2 regions of the Janthinobacterium sp. SUN120 genome follow, and region 1 is predicted to be linked to the other one. Evidence: predicted binding sites of a transcription regulator. Region 1 holds the regulator's gene; the other holds the start of a gene.
What was found. Region 1 encodes sigma-54, which starts transcription at its own class of promoters, with help from an activator protein. Its sites were predicted from a motif close to TGGCANGNAANCTGCTTT; they were not measured.
Positions count from the first base shown of each region.

Region 2: O0879_RS27330 (TorF family putative porin) is a predicted target of sigma-54. The motif match lies at 2,177-2,194, and genes of this name have one in related genera.

Region 1 is NZ_JAPUBW010000006.1:190,923-195,339, reverse strand. Features, by position in the region: gene lptC (LPS export ABC transporter periplasmic protein LptC) at 1-394, shown strand, start outside; gene lptA (lipopolysaccharide transport periplasmic protein LptA) at 420-1,001, shown strand; gene lptB (LPS export ABC transporter ATP-binding protein) at 1,001-1,756, shown strand; gene O0879_RS25335 (RNA polymerase factor sigma-54) at 1,761-3,239, shown strand; gene raiA (ribosome-associated translation inhibitor RaiA) at 3,309-3,671, shown strand; gene O0879_RS25325 (enoyl-CoA hydratase/isomerase family protein) at 3,800-4,417, shown strand, end outside.
Region 2 is NZ_JAPUBW010000007.1:263,517-267,933, reverse strand. Features, by position in the region: gene O0879_RS27345 (hypothetical protein) at 1-57, opposite strand, end outside; gene O0879_RS27340 (YifB family Mg chelatase-like AAA ATPase) at 122-1,642, opposite strand; gene O0879_RS27335 (accessory factor UbiK family protein) at 1,757-2,005, opposite strand; gene O0879_RS27330 (TorF family putative porin) at 2,275-3,042, shown strand; gene O0879_RS27325 (P-II family nitrogen regulator) at 3,054-3,392, shown strand; gene amt (ammonium transporter) at 3,404-4,417, shown strand, end outside.

The sequences.
Region 1 (4,417 bases):
CACCAAGCTCACGCATTATCCGCTGGACGACTCGTCCGATATCGACCAGCCCTTCGTGCGCAAGCTCACGCCAGGCATGCCGCCGATGAACATGAATGCGGAACTGGCGCATATCGACCAGGATAATACCCGGCTGCAACTGCACCGCAAGGTCGTGATCGACCGCGTGGCCAGTCCGAAGGCGCAGAACCTGACGGTCAAGACGGAAGCGCTGACGGTGTTCCCGGACGAGGAAAGAATGGAAACGGATGTGCCTGTCGATATCCTGACGGGCGCCTCGCGCATCAATGGCGTCGGCATGAAGGCGAATAACGCCACCGGCGTCGTGGAAGTGCAGAATGCGCTGCGCATGGTCCTCCCGCCGAAACCGCGCCCGGCCGCGGCGGCAAAATGACAGAATGAAACAAGGAAACCATATTATGAAGAACATCTTGCTGTTGACCGTATTTTCGCTGGCCATCATGGGCGTGGCGCATGCCGAGAAGGCCGATTCCGAGAAGGAAGCCGTCATCACGGCACGCAGCGGCCACGTCGATGACATCAAGCAGGTGCGCACCCTGACGGGTGACGTCGTGCTGGTCAAGGGTACCCTGACCATGAAGGCGGGCCGGGCCCTGATCACGGAAGACCCGCAAGGCTACCAGTTCATCACCTTCTGGGCCGATCCCGGCAAGCTCGCGACCTTCCGCCAGAAGCGCGATGGCGCGGGCGACCTGTGGGTCGAAGGCGAAGCGGAGCGCGTGGAATACGACAACAAGACGGAAGTGGTGAAACTGTTTTCCAGAGCCAAGCTGACGCGCCTGGAAGGGGCGAAAGTCACCGATGTGGCCAACGGCGCCTTCATCTCGTATGACAGCCGCAAGGAAGAATTTGCGATGGAAAATTCCAACAGCGGCACCAGCACCGCCGATGGCGGCAGCGTGCGCATGGTGATCCAGCCGAAGACCAAGGCGCCGGCAGCGGAGAAAGCGCCGGCCACGCCCGCGCCAGGAAAGAAATAATGGAAAATACACGTTGCGGCAGCACCCTGATCGTTCGCGGGCTGCAAAAAACCTATGGCAAGCGGCAAGTCGTGCATGATGTCTCGCTGCAAGTCGAATGCGGCGAAGTGGTGGGCTTGCTGGGCCCGAACGGCGCCGGCAAGACCACCTCGTTCTACATGATCGTCGGCCTGGTGCCGTCCGATGGCGGCAGCATCGATATCAGCGGCGTGGATATCTCCAGCCTGCCGATCCACCGCCGCGCACAGATGGGCCTGTCCTACCTGCCGCAGGAAGCGTCCGTCTTCCGCAAGCTGACGGTGGAAGACAATATCCGCGCCGTGCTGGAAATCCAGACCGTCGAAGGCCGTCCGCTGACGAAGGCCGAGATCGAGGAACGGCTGGATAAATTGCTGGCCGACCTGCAGATTGAAAAGCTGCGCGAGAACCAGGCGCTGTCCCTGTCCGGTGGCGAACGCCGCCGCGTGGAAATCGCCCGCGCGCTGGCCACCGATCCCCGTTTCGTGCTGCTCGACGAGCCGTTCGCCGGCGTCGATCCGATCGCCGTGATCGAGATCCAGCGCATCGTGCGTTTCTTGAAGGAGCGCAATATCGGCGTGCTGATTACCGATCATAATGTGCGTGAGACGCTGGGTATTTGCGACCGCGCCTACATCATCAACCAGGGCTCGGTGCTGGCGTCGGGACGCCCCGACGACATCATTGCGAACGAGTCGGTACGCCGGGTCTATCTGGGCGAACACTTCCGCATGTAAGCCAATGAAACAATCATTGCAGCTGCGCACTTCGCAGCACCTGGCACTGACGCCGCAGTTGCAGCAATCGATACGCCTGTTGCAATTGTCTACCCTGGAATTGCACCAGGAATTAGAGCAATTGCTGACGGACAATCCCTTGCTCGAACGCCTCGACGATCCGCTCGACCGTTCGCTGCGCCTGCTGTCCGACGGGGCCTTGAGCTCCACGGCCGCACCGGCCGAAGGGCCGCCCCAGCCACCAGGCCAGGAGGCGCCCGCAGCGCCGGCCGAAGCGGAAGCGTTTGACGGCGAGGGTGGCGACAGCCCGGCCGCCGCGGATGGCGGCGACAGCGACTGGAGCGAGGCGAGCCGGGGCAAGGCGCCCGACGACGAAGATTCGCGTCCGCAATTGGAGGCTCATCACTGCACGCTGCGCGAACACCTGATGGAGCAGATGCGCGTGACGGTGCTCGAATTGCGCGACCGCGCGCTGGTCGAGCTGATCATCGACGCGCTCGACGACAATGGCTACCTGGAAGAGTCGCTCGACGACATCCTGGCGCGCCTGCCGGAAGAGCTGGAAATCGACGCCGACGAGATGCGCACGGCCTTGTCGCTGCTGCAAAGTTTCGATCCGCCGGGCGTGGGCGCGCGCAACGCGTCCGAATGCCTGGCCCTGCAAATCAAGCGCTTGCCGCACATCGCCATGGTGACGCGGCGCATGGCCCTCGTGATCGTGGAAAAGCACCTGGCCTGGTTTGCCCAGCGCGATTTCAACAAGCTGAAAAAAGCCCTCGATTGCGACGATGAAGACTTGCGCGAAGCGCAGACGGTGATTCGCCAGTGCAATCCGCATCCGGGCGCCGTGTTCGCCTCGGACGTCTCCGATTACGTGGTGCCCGACGTCGTCGTCAAGCGCGCGCGCAATGGCTGGCAAGTCACCCTGAACAACGACGTCATGCCGCGCCTGCGCGTCAACGCCATGTACGCCAACTTGCTCAAGCAGGGCAAGGGGGAGGGCGCCATGGGCGCACAGTTGCAGGAAGCCAAGTGGCTGATCAAGAATATGCGCCAGCGCTTCGACACGATCCTGCGTGTGGCGCAGGCGATAGTAGAAAGACAAAAGAACTTTTTCTCGCATGGGGCCGTTGCCATGCGCCCCCTTGTGCTCCGTGAAATAGCTGATACACTGGGTTTACACGAGAGTACTATCTCGCGGGTAACAACTCAAAAGTACATGCTGACCCCGCACGGCATGTTCGAGTTGAAATATTTCTTTGGTAGCCACGTCGCCACCGAAGCGGGGGGCGAAGCGTCATCGACGGCGATACGGGCATTGATCGTGCAACTGACAGGAGCAGAAGACCCTAAAAATCCTTTATCCGACAGTAAGATTGCGGACATGCTGGGGGAACAAGGCATGGTGATTGCGCGACGTACTGTTGCCAAATACCGGGAAGCATTAAAAATTCCGCCAGTGAGCCTGCGTAAGTGTTTGTAAGTTTTTTTCGGTTCCTCTGCGGGCCGGATAGGATGGACCGCACGAACCCGATCATCTTTAGGAGTGTGTATGAATCTCACCATCAGCGGACATCATCTCGAAGTGACACCAGCCATCCGTGAATACGTACAAACGAAGCTGGAGCGCGTGAAACGTCATTTCGATCAAGTCATCGATATCGCCGTGATTCTGACCGTGGATAACCTCAAAGAGAAAGAAAAACGTCAAAAGGCTGAAGTCAACCTGCGTTTGAGCGGCAAGACTGTCTATGTGGAAAGCTTGGCGCACGACCTGTACGCCGCGATCGATACCCTGATCGACAAGCTCGATAGGCAAGTGATGAAATACAAAACCAAAGTGCAAGGGCACGGTAAAGAGGCGATCAAGCATCTGCCAGACAACTCCGAGGAAGAAGCCGTCGTCGCCGTCTAAGGCCACCCGCTTCCAGCAGTTGTGATCAACTAAGGGCGCACATTGCGCCCTTTTTTGCGCCCAGCGGAACGCAATGTTCCCCGCGCAGGTATTAGAATATTCGCACTTTCACTTCTTTCTAGCCTGCCATGAGCGACTTCGTCCAGACTTCCATCCGCAACCGCACCGGGCACATCGTGCTCGACCGTCCGAAAGCCTTGAATTCCCTGTCGCTGGAGATGGTGCGCGCCCTGAGCGCGGCCCTGCTGGCCTGGCGCGACGATCCGCAGGTGGACGCCGTCGTGATCCGCTCCAGCAGCGATAAGGCCCTGTGCGCCGGTGGCGACATCCGTTTCTTTTACGATGCGGGTCTGGCCACGCCGCAAGGCGGCAGCGCCCTGCTGGAAGATTTCTTTACGGAAGAATATGCTTTAAATCATTTAATTCATTTCTACCCGAAACCGTATATCGCCGTGATGGATGGCGTGGTGATGGGCGGCGGCATGGGTGTGGCGCAAGCCGGGCCAGGCAACCGCTTGCGCATCGTGACGGGCCGCACGCGCATGGCCATGCCGGAAGTCAATATCGGCCTGTTTCCGGACGTGGGCGGCAGTTATTTCCTGTCCCGCCTGGCCGGCCAGCTGGGCCTGTACCTGGGCTTGACGGGCTTGACGATCAACGCGGCCGACGCCCTGTACACGGGCCTGGCCGATGTCTACCTGCCCGAAGCGCAGATGGGGGCGCTGCTGGACCTGTTTGAATCGACG
Region 2 (4,417 bases), on a different contig from region 1:
CAGGACGCTGGCGGCCGCGAGCGTAGCCAGAAAGAGGGCAAGTGATGTTTTTTTCATCAACAGATGGTAGCAGCGCTGCCAATCACGCGCAATCGCGCACGTGCGGGGTTCACAGCTTGCCTTATATCTCGCGCAGTACGCGCCGGTACTGGATCGCTTCGGCAACATGCGGTTGCGTGATGGCGGGGCTGCCCGCCAGGTCCGCGATGCTGCGCGACACGCGCAGCACCCGGTGGTAGGTGCGCGCCGACCAGTGCAGGCGTGTCATGGCGCCATGCAACAACTGTTCGCCATGTGGTTCCAGGCGACAATGTTGTTCGATTTCTGTGTTGCTCAGCTGCTGGTTCGCTTTTCCCTGACGTGCCAACTGCAAGGCATAGGCTGCCGCTACCCGCGCGGCGATCGCTTGCGTACTTTCGCCGGCACCTGCACGTCGCCCCAGCGCCGTCGGCGGCATGGCGGCCACTTCAATCTGCAGGTCGATACGGTCGAGCAGGGGGCCCGACAGACGATTGTGATAGCGCAATACGGTGTCTGGCGTACAGCGGCAACGACCGGAAGCGTGGCCCAGATAGCCGCACGGGCAGGGATTCATGGCGGCGATCAATTGAAAACGGGCAGGAAACTCGGCCTGGCGTGCCGCGCGTGAAATGCTGATCACGCCCGATTCCATGGGCTGGCGCAGCACGTCGAGCACCCGGCGGTGGAATTCGGCAATTTCATCAAGAAACAGCACGCCGCAGTGGGCCAGCGAGATTTCACCTGGCCGCGGCACGTTGCCGCCGCCCACCAGGGCTACGCCGGACGCCGTCTGGTGCGGGGCGCGGTAGGGCCGCCGTTTCCAATGCTCCACCTTGAAGTGGCTGCCCAGCGAATGCACGGCCGCCGATTCCAGCGCCTCGTCATCGCTCATGGGCGGCAGCACGCCGGGGAAGCGGCTGGCCAGCATGGTCTTGCCTGCGCCCGGTGGTCCCACCATCAGGACGTTGTGACCGCCCGCTGCCGCCACTTCCAGTGCGCGTCGCGCCTGCAGCTGCCCTTGCACGTCGGCAAAGTCGGGATAGGGAAAAGCGTGCGCTGCCAGCACGGGCTGGTGGCGTTGCAGGGCAGTCTGGCTGGCGTGCCTGGCAAAATGCGCGCAGACCTCGAGCAGGCTGTGGGCGGGATAGATGCAGGCATCGCTGACGAGAGCCGCCTCGTCCGCGTTCGCCTGCGGCAGGATGAAGGCGCGTGGCGTGCCTGACTGGCTGCGCTGCATGGCAAAGGTCATGGCCAGGGCGCCGCGGATGGGACGTAACTGGCCAGACAGCGACAGTTCGCCCGCGAATTCATAGTGCTGTAATTGGTCGCCCGGCAACTGGCCGGAGGCGGCCAGGATGCCCAGTGCGATGGGCAAGTCGAAGCGGCCCGATTCCTTGGGCAAGTCTGCCGGCGCCAGATTGGCCGTGATGCGCCGCGCTGGCATCTCGAAGCCGCAGTTTTGCAACGCGGCACGCACGCGGTCGCGCGACTCCTTCACTTCCGTATCCGGCAGGCCGACTATCGTAAACGAAGGCAAGCCATTGGCAAGGTGGACTTCGACACTTACCTCGGGCGCCTCCATGCCGGCCAGGGCGCGGCTTTTCAGGACGGCCAGGCTCATCAGACTCCCCTGTAGCGCGGACGCGGGCAGGATCAGTCTAGCGCTTGAAAAGGTGTGAGGCTTGAGGTATGCCAGCAAGGTCGCCGATTACGGCGCCCTGCGTGCAGCGGCTGCTTAGGCTTTTGGATCGTTCAGGCGCGTTTCCAGTTCGATCAGGCGCAATTCCAGTGCATCCAGTTTGGCACGGGTCTTGGCCAGCACTTGCGCCTGGATATCGAATTCCTCGCGCGTGACGAGATCGAGGCGGGCGAAGCCCTGGGTCATCATCGATTTCACATTTTTCTCGATATCCTTGGCCGGCGAGTTTTCGATGGCTTGATGGATCTTGCCCTGCAAGTCGTTAAAGAAGGTATTCATGTCCATGGTCAGTCCTTTTATGGTGCGGCCTGTGCATCGCACCATTGCGGTGCACAGCGGCGTTAATCTGGTGCGAAACTGGGCGCTTCATTGTGCTTCAGCAGTCCGTTGCCGCATTCCTGGCCGTGTGCAGGGTATGTATGGACGGAAATGCACCTGTCAAGGTGGCAATAGAGCTGGCACGTATTCTGCTAAAGAAGGTATGAACGCTTTGTGATCTCCAGCCAAGATTTTAAACCTCAACCGCTTTAAAAGTTCAATAAAAGGGAATCGCCATGAAGAATCTGTCCAAGAACATGACTTTAGCTGCAGCGTTGACGCTGGCCATGACCGCCTTGTGCGGTAGCGCCATGGCCCAGGATGCAGTGGCGGCGCCTGCTGCGGCCGAAGCCGTACCGGATAACGTGGTGAGCTACAACGTGGCGCTGACCAGCGACTACCGTTACCGCGGCATCTCGCAAAGCCGCCTGAACCCGGCCATCAGCGGCGGTGCCGACTATACCCATAACCCGACGGGCCTGTATGTGGGCACCTGGCTGTCGAGCATCAAATGGATCAAGGACGGCGGCGGCGATACCAACCTGGAATGGGATATCTACGGCGGCAAGCGGGGCGAGATCAGCAAGGATTTTACCTATGACGTGGGCGGCCTGTACTATTTCTACCCATCGAATGGACTGAGCACCAATGCCAACACCTTCGAGCTGTATGGCCAACTGGGCTATGGTCCCGCGTACATCAAGTACTCGCATTCGACCACCAATCTGTTCGGCGTGGCCGACAGCAAGAACAGCGGCTACCTCGACGTGGGTGCCAACGTCGAGGTGCACGACGGTTACATCTTGAATCTGCACGCCGGGCGCCAGAAGGTAGAACACAACGATTCCCTCAGCTACAGCGATTACAAGATCGGCGTGACCAAGGACTTCGGCATGGCGACCGTTGCCCTGGCGGTCGTCAAGGCCAATATCGTATCGCTGGCACCGAATGGCAAGAATCTGGCGAAATCCGGTCTCGTGCTGACCGTATCGAAAACCTTTTAAGCGAGACAGCCATGAAAATGATTACTGCAATCATTAAACCGTTCAAACTGGACGAAGTACGCGAAGCTTTGTCGGCTATCAATGTGCAAGGCATTACCGTCACGGAAGTCAAGGGTTTCGGCCGCCAGAAAGGTCACACGGAACTCTACCGTGGCGCCGAGTATGTCGTTGATTTCTTGCCAAAAACCAAGATTGAAGCGGCCGTCGATGACGCCATTGTCGACCAGGCCATCGAAGCGATCGAAGGCGCCGCGCGTACCGGTAAAATCGGTGATGGCAAGATTTTCGTCTACAACCTGGAACAGGTCATCCGCATCCGTACCGGTGAAACCGGCAACGAAGCGCTCTAAGGGGAATATTGATGCATAAAAATATAACAAAATTGCTAGCCGGGATAGCCTGTCTGTGTGCGTTTGGCGTCGCCACGCCGAGCTTTGCCGATGCGCCCGCCAAGACGGAGGCGGCCACGACCGCGGCCGTCGCCGCCCCGGCCGTGACGCCCGTGCCTGACGCAGCAGCACCGGCTGCCGCCACTCCGGCCCCGGCCGCTGCCGCGCCAGCCGCCGCGCCCGTTGCCAACAAGGGCGACACCAGTTTCATGATGATCAGCACCTTGCTGGTGATCTTGATGACGATCCCCGGCCTGGCCCTGTTCTACGGCGGCCTCGTGCGCTCGAAAAACATGCTGTCGGTGCTGATGCAAGTGTTCATGGTGTTCGCGCTGGTCATCGTGCTGTGGTGCATCTACGGTTACTCGATCGCCTTCACGGAAAAAACCGCCTTCTTCGGTGGCTTCGACCGCCTGTTCTTGAACGGCATCTGGGATCCGGCCAAGGGCACGTTTGCCGCCGCCGCCACTTTCAGCAAGGGCGTCGTCATTCCCGAGTTCGTCTTCGTCGCTTTCCAGGGCACGTTTGCCGCCATCACCTGCGCGCTGATCGTCGGCGCCTTTGCCGAGCGCGCCAAGTTTGCCGCCGTGCTGGCCTTCGTCGTGCTGTGGTTCACGTTTGCCTACCTGCCAGCGGCCCACATGATGTGGTTCTGGACTGGTCCTGACCTGATCACCAACGCCGCCACCTCGGCCAGCGAAGCCCTGAAGGCTGGCTGGATCTGGCAAAAAGGCGCGCTGGACTTCGCCGGCGGCACCGTGGTGCACATCAACGCCGCTGTCGCCGGCCTGGTGGGCGCCATCATGATCGGCAAGCGCGTCGGTTATGGCCGCGAATCGATGGCACCGCACTCGCTGACGATGACCATGATAGGCGCGTCGCTGCTGTGGGTGGGCTGGTTCGGTTTCAATGCCGGCTCCTCGCTGGAAGCGGGCGACGTGGCGGCTTTGGCTTTCGTCAATACCTTGCTGGCAACGGCCGCCGCC